Regions from separate parts of the Actinopolyspora sp. BKK2 genome, predicted to be linked through region 2. Evidence: riboswitches for the same ligand, from Rfam matches in the RefSeq annotation. Region 2 holds a riboswitch; the other holds the start of a gene.
What was found. A riboswitch is a leader RNA that binds a small molecule or an ion and turns the genes downstream of it on or off. The one in region 2 is predicted to bind cobalamin.
Positions count from the first base shown of each region.

Region 1: another riboswitch for cobalamin. It lies ahead of G9Q41_RS08980 (nickel transporter); the one in region 2 lies ahead of G9Q41_RS13645 (iron ABC transporter permease).

Region 1 is NZ_JAANTE010000003.1:467,094-473,069, reverse strand. Features, by position in the region: gene G9Q41_RS22305 (cobalamin biosynthesis protein) at 1-148, shown strand, start outside; gene G9Q41_RS08995 (alanine--glyoxylate aminotransferase family protein) at 363-1,463, shown strand; gene G9Q41_RS08990 (GNAT family N-acetyltransferase) at 1,621-2,160, shown strand; gene G9Q41_RS08985 (GNAT family N-acetyltransferase) at 2,493-2,912, shown strand; cobalamin riboswitch at 3,065-3,187, shown strand; gene G9Q41_RS08980 (nickel transporter) at 3,262-4,332, shown strand; gene cobA (uroporphyrinogen-III C-methyltransferase) at 4,414-5,637, shown strand.
Region 2 is NZ_JAANTE010000005.1:319,615-325,590, reverse strand. Features, by position in the region: gene G9Q41_RS13650 (hypothetical protein) at 1-292, shown strand, start outside; cobalamin riboswitch at 825-967, shown strand; gene G9Q41_RS13645 (iron ABC transporter permease) at 1,177-2,193, shown strand; gene G9Q41_RS13640 (ABC transporter ATP-binding protein) at 2,193-2,981, shown strand; gene G9Q41_RS13635 (ABC transporter substrate-binding protein) at 2,978-4,012, shown strand; gene G9Q41_RS13630 (PH domain-containing protein) at 4,182-4,694, shown strand; gene G9Q41_RS13625 (PH domain-containing protein) at 4,691-5,976, shown strand, end outside.

The DNA of each region.
Region 1 (5,976 bases), on a different contig from region 2:
GCTCGGAACCGCCGGCGTCGCGGAGGCGGCCGCGCTGCGAGCCGCCTCCGAGGTCGGCGATGGCGGTCCCCGCTTGGTGCTGCCCAAGGCGGTGGTCTCCGGGGTGACCTTGGCCGTCGCGCGAACTCCCGCTCCCGCCTCCTGCTGAGAGGTGCACCAGTCCCGCGGCTGACCTGCTGCTGTCCCCGATCGCGCGTGCCGGGGCCCTGCCACCTCTCGTCTTCCTGTGACATTCTCAACACTTTTGCGCACGGGGTTCGTGAAATCCTTATTTCGCCTTACGGAAACCCTTTTGTGCAGCAGGATTCCCGTCAAGTGGGTGCAGCCCGCTGTGCTGGGCAGGTGTGCCTAGGGTGGAAGTCATGGCACTGGTTGAACGCTCCCTACTGGGCCCGGGCCCGTCGAACACGTACCCGGAGGCCACCGCGGGGTTGGCCGCCCCACTGCTCGGTCACCTGGACCCCGATTTCCTGACGCTGCTGGACGAGACCGGGGACCGACTGCGGACCGTCTGGGGAACGGAGAACTCGCGGACGCTGCCCCTGTCCGGAACCGGCTCCATCGGCATGGAGGCGGCTTTCGTCAACTTCGTGCGTCCCGGTGACGTCGTGGTCGTAGCGGTGAACGGTCTGTTCGGCGAGCGCATGTGCGACGTCGCGTCCCGTTACGGCGCCGAAGTCGTCCGGGTCGACCACGAGTGGGGCGAGCCCGTGGACATCCAGCGGGTGCTCGACGCGCACCCCGACCCCGCGCTGGTCGCGGCCGTGCACGCCGAGACCTCCACCGGGGTGCGCAGCGACATCGCGGGTCTCGGCGCTGCCCTGCGCGAACGTGGCGAGCGCACCCTGCTGCTCGTCGACTGCGTCACCTCGATCGGGGGTGAGCAGGTCGAGCTGGACTCCTGGAACGTCGACGTCGCCTACGCGGGCACTCAGAAATGCCTCGGAGTGCCGCCGGGACTGGCCCCGTTCACGGTTTCCGAGCGCGCCTGGGAGCGCAGGGTGGAGAAGCCGACCACCTGGTACCTGGACCTGGGGCTGATCGGCAACTACGTGAACGGCGGGAGCTCGGGCGGTCGCGCGTACCACCACACGGCTCCCACCGCTATGGTGGCCTCCCTGCACGCGGCTCTCGGCCGGATCCTGCAGGAGGGCATGCCGGTGGTGACCGAAAGGCACCGGGCCGCAGGCGAAGCCCTCCAGGCGGGGCTGCAGGAGATGGGGCTGAACCTGTTCGCCGCGGAGGGCAGCAGGCTGCACCAGCTCACGAGCGTGTGGGTCCCCGAGGGCGTGGACTCGGCCGGTGTGCGCAAGCAGCTGCTGAACGACTACGGCATCGAGATCGGTGGCGGTGCGGGGCAGTTCGCCAACAGCGTGTGGCGGATAGGCCTCATGGGCAACAACGCCCGCCTCGACCGCGTCGAGATGCTGCTGGGCGCGCTGCGCAAGGTGCTCGGCCGGTGAAGCTCGGGTGATCCGGCGGGCCGTGTGCTCGGCCGGAAAAGCGGTGCGAGCACACGGCCCGGACGGGTACGCTCCTCTTCAGGCGGTCGCCGGCGTCGAGCAGCCGGACACGGCAATCGCTCGACACTGCACCGTTCACGTAGGAGCAGCCGGTCAGATGCAGCAACCTTCCTGGACGGTCAGGCGGGCGACGGTCGACGACGTCCCCGCGATCGCGCGCATCAACGTCGCGAGCTGGCGCAGTGCCTATCGGAATCTCGTCCCCGAGGAAGCGCTCACCGAGCTCGACTCCGACGAGATCGCCCGGTCCTATCGCGAGCTGCTCGCTAGTCCGGTACCCGAAAGGGCGATCCTGCTCGCCCGTCGCGCCGACACGATCGCCGCGTTCAGCGGTGTCTCCCCGGTACGCGTCCCGCAGCGCGACGCCTACCCCGAACACCGGACCGGCGAGCTCGTCAGTCTGTACGCCGACCCGCAGTGGCTGGGGCGCGGAGCGGGACGTGCCGTGCACGACGCCGCCCTGGGGCATCTCGCGGACCACGGCTTCACCCGTGCCGTGCTCTGGATCCTCGAGGGAAACGATCACGCGGCGGACTTCTACCAGCGTCACGGTTGGACTCCGGACGTCGTCGAGCGTCACGTCGAACTCGCGGGACGGCTGATCCCGCTGCGGCGCTGGTCGCATCCGCTCTCCTGAAGGAGGACGCCGGGCAGGGGCCGAGGAACGTGCCTCGGAGCCGTGCGGAAGTGCTCACACGAAGAGCGGATTCTCCGCCGTCGCCTCGACGCAGCCACCGGGAGCATCTTCATCACGTTAGGAGCCGGACTGGCCCTCAACGATGACCAGCACCGTCCGCGGGCGCCCCATTCGGCACCCGGGCGGGTGTCATCGGGACGGCTGGAAGAGTCGGAAATCGGGTGAGGTGGAGTACTAGGATCGTCACAGTGGTGCGTCCCGCGACAACGTCCGACCTCCCAGCACTGCAAGCCGTCGAACGAGCTGCCGGTGAGCCCTTCCGTGAATTGGGCATGGACGCCGTCGCAGATGACGACCCGCCCTCCCTTCCGGAACTGCGAGGGTTCGCCGAAGCCGGACACGCGTGGGTCATCGACCGGCACGAGCAGGTCGCCGCCTACCTGCTCGCGCGGGTTCTTGACGGCTGCGCCCACATTGAGCAGGTCTCGGTCCACCCTCACCACGCCCACCAGCGGCTCGGCGTCGCCCTGGTGGAGCACCTAGCAGACTGGGCACGCCGCCGTGGATTGCCCGCACTCACCCTGACGACGTTCCGCCACGTCGATTGGAACGGACCGTACTACCTCCGGTGCGGATTCCGGTGGCTGTCCGAATCCGAGATCACTCCGGGGCTGCGAGAGCTCCGCGCCCGCGAAGCGGCCCACGGCCTCGACAGGTGGGACCGCGGATGCATGCGGCGCGATCTCACCTGACCGGGAGCCGGCCGCGACCCCGTCGCACGGCGCGATCACGGTGCGCCGAGAATCACGCCGAACCCTGCGTCGATGCCGCGCCCCCGGTGAGGAAGTTCACCATGATTGACCTCCTGCCCCTGTTCGGGTGAGGATGCTCCGCGCCGCACGGCGAGGAACTCGGTGCGACTCCGAGACGGTCCCGCCACTGTGACCGGGAAGCGGCTCCCATCAGGCCACGGCTCAGTCGAGCTGGAAGGCGGGAGTGACGCGTCGATCCGGAAGTCAGGAAACTCCCTGCGGCCCGCGCGCCGAACCGCGACGCGCGGAACCGATCCCTCGGGCGAGGAGACCCAGGAGGTCCGCACGCATGACTTCTGCCGAACAGCCCGTCGCACGAGAACCCGGCCGCCGGGCCGTCGGCCAGCGGGGCAGGGTGACGCTGGTCTTCCTGGCGCTGGCCCTGCTGCACCTGCTGGGCTGGGGCGGCTACCTGCTCTACCAGAGCTCGCCCGGTGCGGCGGGCGGTCTGGCCGCCGCCGGAACGGCGGCCTACGTGCTCGGACTGCGCCACGGCTTCGACGCCGATCACGTCGCCGTGATCGACGACGCGACCCGCCTGCTCATGCAACGCGGTAAACGCCCCGTGTCCACGGGAATGTGGTTCGCCCTGGGGCACTCCAGCGTGGTGCTGCTGCTCGCCGTGGTCGTCGCCTTCGTCGCCGGTGTCACGGCGAAGGGCTGGGCCGAGAGCTTCGGGGCGCACACCGCGCTGTTGGTGGACGCCTTCGTGGTGATCGTGCTGGGCACGCTCGCGGTGCTCAACGCGCTGGTGCTCAAGGACGCGGTGCGGTTGCTGCGCAGGGCGCGCACCTCGGAGGTCGACGACTCCGAGGTCGAGGAGGTCCTCGGCAGGCGTGGCCTGCTGGCCCGGGTGCTGCGCGGCAGGATGCGCGCGTTCATCGGGAGCTCGTGGCACCTCTTCGTGATCGGCCTGCTGTTCGGACTCGGGATGCAGACGGCCACCGAGATCACCGTGCTCGCCCTCGTGACGCCAGCGGAGGTGCCGACCCTGCCCCTGCTGAGCCTGCCGCTGCTGTTCGCCGCGGGAATGTGCACAGTGGACAGCGTGGACGGGATGCTGATGTCGCGTGCCTACACCTGGTCGCTGGCGCGGCCGGTGCGCAGGCTCTGGGTGAACGTCGCCACGACGGCGCTGACCGTGGGGCTGGCGGCGGTGATCGGAGTCGTCGTGCTCGCCGGTGTGCTGGCCGAGCTCGGAGTGTCACCGGCCGGAGCAGTGGCGGGTATCGGTGATCACTTCGAGCTTCTCGGGTATCTGACGCTGGCGGCTTTCATGGCAACATGGGGAGGCGCCGCGCTCTGGTGGAGGCTCTTCGGGACCAGGACCCCGCGCTCCGCGCGCGCCCGTGCGCGTTGACCGAACGCGAACAGCGACAGCTTTGTACCGCGACCCCGCCGACGTCGCCGGGGGTGCAGATCGACAGGAACGACTACCCAGATGAGCTCGCACAGTCAACATCACTACTTCGCCGGACTCGACCTGCAGGACAAGCGGGTGGTGGTCGTCGGGGCCGGAACCGTGGCGCAACGCCGCATCCCCCGGTTGCTCAAGGCGGGGGCGCGGATCGAGGTCGTGTCCCCCGAGGCCACGCCGGCGGTCGAGGGCATGGCCGAATCGGGAGAGCTGGTGTGGCATCGCCGTCCCTACGACAGCGGTGACCTGGACGGTGCCTGGTACGCGGTGGCCTGCACCTCGGACAGCGAGGTCAACGCGAGGGTGGTCGCCGAGGCGGAGCAGGACCGCGTGTTCTGCGTGCGCGCCGACGACGCGGCGCGGGGAACGGCCGTGACCCCGGCGGTGGCCGAGCACAACGGGCTGCTGCTCGGAGTGCTCGGCGGGGGAGACCACCGAAGGTCCGCGGTGGTCAAGGAAGCACTGTCCGAGGCGCTGCGCACCGGCGTGATCGACGAGCACGTGGAACCGCACGAACCGGGCGTGGCCCTGGTCGGCGGTGGTCCGGGGGATCCTGACCTGATCACGGTCCGCGGGCGTCAGCTGCTCGGGCGGGCCGATGTGGTCATCACCGACAGGCTCGCCCCGCGGGAGCTGCTCGAGGAGCTCGGGCAGCACGTGGAGGTGATCGACGCATCCAAGATCCCCTACGGACGTGCGGCGAACCAGTCCGTGATCAACGAGATGCTGATCGACCGGGCCAGGGCGGGCAAGTTCGTGGTGCGCCTCAAGGGCGGTGACCCGTACGTCTACGGGCGCGGTTTCGAGGAACTGCTCGCCTGCGTGGAGGCCGGAGTCGCGGTGACGGCCGTGCCGGGGATAACCAGCGCCTTCGCGGCTCCCGCCATCGGAGACGTCCCCGTGACGCACCGGGGGGTGGCGCACGAGGTGGTCGTGGTCTCCGGGCACGTGGGACCGCACGACGAGCAGTCGCTCGTCGACTGGCCCGCGCTGGCCCGGTTGAACGGGACCCTCGTGCTGATGATGGCCGTCAAGCGGATCCGCGAGTTCGCCGACGTGCTGCTCGAGCACGGCAGGGAACCGAGCACACCGGTCGCGGTGGTGCAGGAGGGCACCATGCAGGGGCAGCGGACGCTGCGCAGCACGCTGGACGGAATAGCCGACGCCGTGGAAGGGGCGGGGATCGAACCGCCCGCCGTGGTGGTCATCGGTGCGGTCGCGGGGCTGGCCCCCGAACGCCCCGCCTGACCCCCGCGGGTTCGCGTTCGGTCTCGAACGCCTCCCGCTGCCGGTTCGGCCGTCGGCCGGGTTCCTCGCGGAGACGGAGCCGATGTCGTGCAGGACGCTCCTCGGGGAGTGGGGAGCCCCTGAAACGGAAGAACTTCGTCGAACACGCTCCCAGCATGGGGCGAGCGTCCGGGATGCGGAACTCCCGGAACTGGAAGTTGTGGATGCACGGGGCCGCCGTGGATGTTCTCCGGCCGGGCTGTTGGGGGAGTCGGGGCTTTCTCCGGCGCGGCGGAGCAGAAACGCGCCACCCGAGCTGACCGGATCCGCCGCGGGGGATCCCGCGAGGACGGCCCCGAC
Region 2 (5,976 bases):
TCACTTCGGACTGCATCCGTTCCCGATCGCACTCGAGTCGATCCGATTCAACTTCGAGTACGTGCGCGAGCACGGCTTCGAGGAATTCTACCACATGACTGACCAGTACCTCGCTGAGATCGAGCGTCTGACCGAGGAGGGACGGGCAGCCTTCGAGGCCGGTGAGGACGGCGAGAGCTTCCCGCCGTTCTGGCTCTACAAGCTCGACATGGCCAGCGTGGAGGTCCCGACGCACTGCCACATCTGTCAGAACTTGATCACCTATGCGGAGCGCGCACTCGACGAGAGCTGACGCACGAACTCGGCGAGGACGTTCGGCTCGCAGCTCGGCACACTCGGCTCGGTGCTCGCTCATCGCTGCGATCCTCCGGCCGCTGACTTCGCCGCCCGCGCCTCCGACTTCGCGGTTTACTCCTCAACTTTCGCGGTCTCGCCTTCGAGGTGAGCGGCTTCGGCGCTGGTTCGTGCCGCGTCCACGCCGAGAAACGGTCGTTTTCGACATATGTCGCTCCCTCCAATTCGCCCCTTGTGACTACGTCCTAGCCAGTGCGGGTTCGAATCCCGCCGGCCTCACCCTCTCCACCGGTTTTCCCGGCGAACGGTTGGTTCACCGCCCGCTGTCGCGGGGCTTGCCCGCCCCTCGAACAGCACCACGACGCCCGGCACCACGACGGCGCGGTGCGCGCGGCGCGCCCCGCACCGGGTGGAACGCACCGGAAAGTTCCCGCCACATCGGACAACTCCCGTTCCACGGGCTTCTCCCCGGTCACCTCCCCGGTGCCGAGCGCGCTCGGCTGTGGCCAGCCGCACAAAGCATGGACAATCGCCAACATTTGGCAGAAGATCCGCCCGCAGGAAAACCACAACGACGGCGCTCGGGGGAAGTCCGGTGCGAATCCGGCGCTGACCCGCAACGGTGAGCTCGCGTGAGCAAGCCCGAGAGCCCGACGTCGTCGCGGCGCCCTCCCGGAAGCGGACCCGGTGAGGGCGCGGAAAGCTCCACCACCGTCGAGGACTGCGGGGAGGGAGCCCGAGCACGACACCCGTCCCGGGTGGACACGTGCGCGCCGGGTGCCTTCGCGTGGTCTGCAACGCAGAAAGGTCCCCGGGTTGTGCGATACGGCTCAGCTTCGAGCGGCACCGCGCGGGCAACGTCCCGGCAGGCTCCGCCTTCCGCTGCTGTGCCTGCTGCTGGGGGTCGCGCTGCTCGGCTCCGTCGTGTGCGGAGTCGCGCTGGGCCCCACCGGCATTCCCCTCGGCAAGACCGTCGCACTGCTCCGCGAAGCAGTGCGCGGCGGAGTGATCCCGGCCGAGGACGCCGGCATCTACTACATAATCCGGGACGTCCGGTTGCCCAGGGTGCTGCTGGCCGCGGTGGTCGGAGCCGGGTTGAGCGCTGTTGGGGTCGCCACCCAGGCCATGGTGCGCAACGCCCTGGCCGACCCGTTCGTGCTCGGCATCTCCTCCGGAGCCTCGGTGGGAGCCAGCGCGGTCGCGCTGTACGGGATCCTCGGTGCGCTGGGGTTGTACGCCCTGTCCACGGCCGCCTTCCTCGGCGCGCTGTGCGCCACCGCGCTCGTCTACGCCATCGCCCGCACCTCGAACGGGCTCGCCCCGCTGCGGCTGGTGCTGACCGGAACGGCGATGTCCTACGGGTTCTCCGCCGTCACCACGCTGCTGATCTTCCAGGCTCCGAACGGCAACGCGGCCAAGTCCACCATGTTCTGGCTGCTCGGCAGCCTGGGCGGCGTCACTTGGAACTCGCTGCCGGTGGCCACGGTGGTGGTCGCCTGCGGACTCTGCTACCTGCTGCTGTCGGCCCGCAGGCTCAACGCCCTGGCCATGGGCGATGAAACCGCCACCACGCTGGGGGTGAGCCCGGCGCGTTTCCGCCGCGAGCTGTTCGTGGTGGCCGCCGCGGTGACCGGTGTGCTCGTGGCGGTCAGCGGAGCCGTCGGCTTCGTCGGGCTGATGCTGCCGCACCTGGCGCGGCTGCTCGTCGGGGCCGACCACCGCCGGGTGCTGCTGCTGGCTCCCCTCGCCGGTGCGGTGTTCCTGGTGTGGACGGACCTGCTCGCGCGGACCGTCGCCGCCCCCGAACAGCTCCCGCTCGGTGTGATCACCGCGGCGATCGGTGTTCCGTGCTTCCTGCTGCTGATGCGCCGCCGCGGAAACGCGCTGGGAGGTAACTGATGGACCTGGACGTGGAAGGTGTCGACGTGTCCGCGGCGGGCGTGCGACTCGTCCGGGACGTGGACGTGCACGTCGCTTCGGGCGCGCTCGTGGGGCTGGTCGGGCCCAACGGGAGCGGCAAGTCGACCACGCTGCGCTGCGTGTACCGGACCCTGCGCCCCGACCGGGGCGAGGTCCGGCTCGGCGGCTCGGACGTCTCCGCGATGTCCCTGCGGGAGAGCGCCCGCCTGATGGCCGCGCTGACCCAGGAGTCCCAGTCCGAATTCGACTTCACGGTCACCGAGGTCGTCGAGATGGGCCGCACCCCGCACCGCGGAACGGGGCGGGAGGAACGCGACCGCGCCCACGCGGAGGCGCTGCGCGCCGTGGGCTGCGCGCACCTGGCGGAGCGGAGCGTGCTGTCGCTTTCGGGCGGTGAGAAGCAGCGGGTGCTCATCGCGCGAGCGCTCGTGCAGCGACCGGAGCTGCTCGTGCTGGACGAACCCACGAACCACCTCGACATCCGGCACCAGCTGGAGGTGCTGTCCCTGGTGCGCCGGCTGGGCATGACCACGCTGACCGCGCTGCACGACCTCAACCTGGCCGCGGCCTGGTGCGACCAGGTCTACGTGCTCAGCGGCGGGCACGTGGTGGCCGGTGGCCCTCCCGGGCAGGTGCTGACCCCCGAAGTCGTCGGCGACGTCTTCGGGGTGCGCGCGCACGTCGTCCGCCACCCCGACAGCGACGTCCCCCAGCTGCTGTTCGCCCCGGCCACCGGCTCCGGCACGGCCGAACCACCGAAAGGATGAGATCCACAGTGCGCATCCGGCGGAAAGCACTCGCAGGCGTTTCCCTGCTGATGTCCGGTGTCCTGCTGCTCGGGGGGTGCGGCGCCAGGGTGGCCACCACGTCCTCGGGCGAGCCCCCGGAACGCTTCCCGGTGAGGTTGGACAACTGCGAGCGGCAGCGCACTTTCGACCGGCCACCGCGGAGGGTGGTCACCAACGACATCGGGATCACCGAGATCATGTTCGCGCTCGGGCTCGAGGACAGGATGGCCGGCTACTTCCTGTCCGACGGACAGCGCAACGGGGTGCGGAGCTCGCCCTGGTCCGCGAAGTTCGAACGGACACCGCACCTCGGCGAGGAGATCGGCATGGAGGGGGTCCGGGCCGCCGGGGCGGACATGGTCTTCGCGGGCTGGAACTACGGGTTCGGCGAGACGGAGCGCTTCACCCCCGAACGCCTGGAGAAGGCCGGCATCGACTCCTACGTGCTCAGCGAGTCCTGCCGTCGGAGCGGTGCCCGGGACGCGCGCGGCATCATGCCCCCGCTGCGGGCGCTGTACACCGACATCCGCAACCTCGGCGAGCTGTTCGGGGTGCGGCAGCGGGCCGAGCGGCTGGTCTCCGAGTACCGGAGCACCATCGCGCAGGCGCGCGAGAGGAACGCCGGAGGGGACACTCCCAGCGTCTTCCTCTACGACTCGGGCAGGAGTGAACCCGTCACCTCGGGAAACGGCGGGGCCGCCGACCAGATCATCCACAAGGCTGGTGGGGAGAACATCTTCCGCGATCTCGACGACAGCTGGACCACGGTCAGCTGGGAAACCGTGCTGCGCGCCGACCCGGACGTCGTGCTGATCAACGACTACGGAGGAAGGAGCGCCGCGGAGAAGATCGACTTCCTGCGCGGGCACCCCGCCGTCTCCGAGCTCGAGGCCGTCCGGCGGGGACGTTTCCTCACCCTGCCCTACGCCTCCCTGGTGGAGGGGCCGCGCAACGCCTCGGCGGTGCGCGAGATCGCCCGCTTCCTGGACGACGTTCCCGCTGACGACTGAGGCGTTCCGTTCGCCCTCCTCACGGGTGCTCCCGCGGCGGACCTCCTCACGCCCCGCCGCGGAACCGGGTGCCGGGACGAGCAGCGGCCGTGATCCGGACCGCACGGGCGCGCTCATCCGCTCCCGACTGCCAAAATGTGCCGCGGGCTCGCGGACTCGGAGGTGACCCATGATCGACACCGGCGAAACGCCCGGCGGTGTGCGGTTGCGACCACCACAGCACCGCGTCGATCGACGTGCCGTCCTCTGGTGGGGCTGCCGGGCGGGCGCTGTGGTGGTCGTGCTGCTGGCCGCGTTGGCGCCGGCCGCGTGGTGGTTCGCCTCGGCGCGGGAGTTCCTGCTGGTGGGGATGCTGCTCGTCGGGGCGTTCGGAACGGGCTACGCTGTGGTGATGCCCTGGTGGCGCTACCGGGTGCACCGCTGGGAGACCACCGATTCGGCCGTCTACACCGCCAGCGGTTGGCTCAGCAGGGAGTGGCGCGTGGCCCCGATGTCCCGCATCCAGACCGTGGACACGGCCCGCGGACCGCTGCAACGGATGTTCGGCCTGTCCACCGTGACCGTGACCACCGCCTCGGCCGCCGGGCCGCTCAGCATAGCCGGGCTCGACCACGAGGTGGCCTCCGACCTCGCGGAACGACTCACGATGACCACCCAGGCCGTTCCGGGAGACGCCACTTGAACGACCCGCACGCGGAACCAGCCGCCGAGCAAGGAGAGCAGCGGTCCGAGGAGTCCTTCGCCGAGTGGCAGCGCCTGGACCTCAGGAGCGTGTTCGCCTCGATGGGGCTGCTCGTCGTGCCGATGCTGCCCGTGGTGGCGCTGGTGCTGTTCCCCTCGGACGACTCGAACACGCTCCCGAAGGCAGGCGTGGCGCTGGCCATGGGGGTGTTCGTGATCGGGGCCGCCTGGTGGAGGTGGTTCTTCACCCGCTTCCGGGTGACCCCGGAACGCTTCGAGCTGCGCCAGGGCAACTTCTCCCGCAGCTTCCACTCGATCCCGCGCGAGCGCATCCGGAGCGTCGACCTGACAGCACCGCTTCCCCATCGGTTGCTCGGCATCTCGGTGATCAGGATCGGAACCGGCAGGCAGTCCACGAAGGCCTCCGAGCTCAGGCTGGACGCCCTGCCCACCGACCGCGCCGAGCGACTGCGCGAGCAACTTCTCCGCCGACGGCGCAGCGCTCCCGCGGACGAGTCGTCCCCCGCACAGGTCGGCGGTGCCACCTCGAGGGGCGCAGAACTGGCCAGGATGCGCCCGAGCTGGTACCTGTACAGCACGCTGACCGCCTCGCTGCTTCTCGTCACCTGGGCGGGCCTCGGCTCGGTGCTGAACACCCTCGGTGATCTGCTGCGGGCGCTCGGAGTCACCTCCTGGCTGGTGGAGCGGTTGCCCGGCAGCGCGGACTCGGTGCTGACCGGGCCCTCGCTGTGGATCGGGGTGCTGCTGGTCCTGCTGGTGCTGCTGGTCGGCGGCTGGGTCGGCGCCCTGATGATCTCGTTGGAGATGTGGTGGGGATATCGCCTCTCGACGGAGAGCGGGGAAGCGCTGCACGTCAGACGCGGGTTGTTGACCACGCGGGCCGTGTCCCTCGAGAAGCGCAGGCTCCGCGGGATCGAGCTGGCCGAACCGCTGCTGCTCCGGCTGGCGGGCGGCAGCAGGCTCACCGCCGTGGCCACCGGCTTGGGCAGCGAGAGCTCCGGCCGGGCCGACAACAAGGCGCTGCTGCCGCCCGCCCCGCGTCACGTCGCGGAACGGATCGGCGCCGAGGTCCTGGAACGCGCCGACGGCACCGGGCGGTCGGGGAACCTGCGAGGGCATCCGCGCGCGGCGCTGCGCAGGAGGATGACGCGGGCGGTGCTCGTCGTCCTGGTGCTGGTCGGCGCGACGGTCGTGGCGCGGCTGCTCGGTCCGCTCCCGTGGTGGAGTCCGCTCGGGGCGGTGCTGACCGCGCTGCCCGCCGC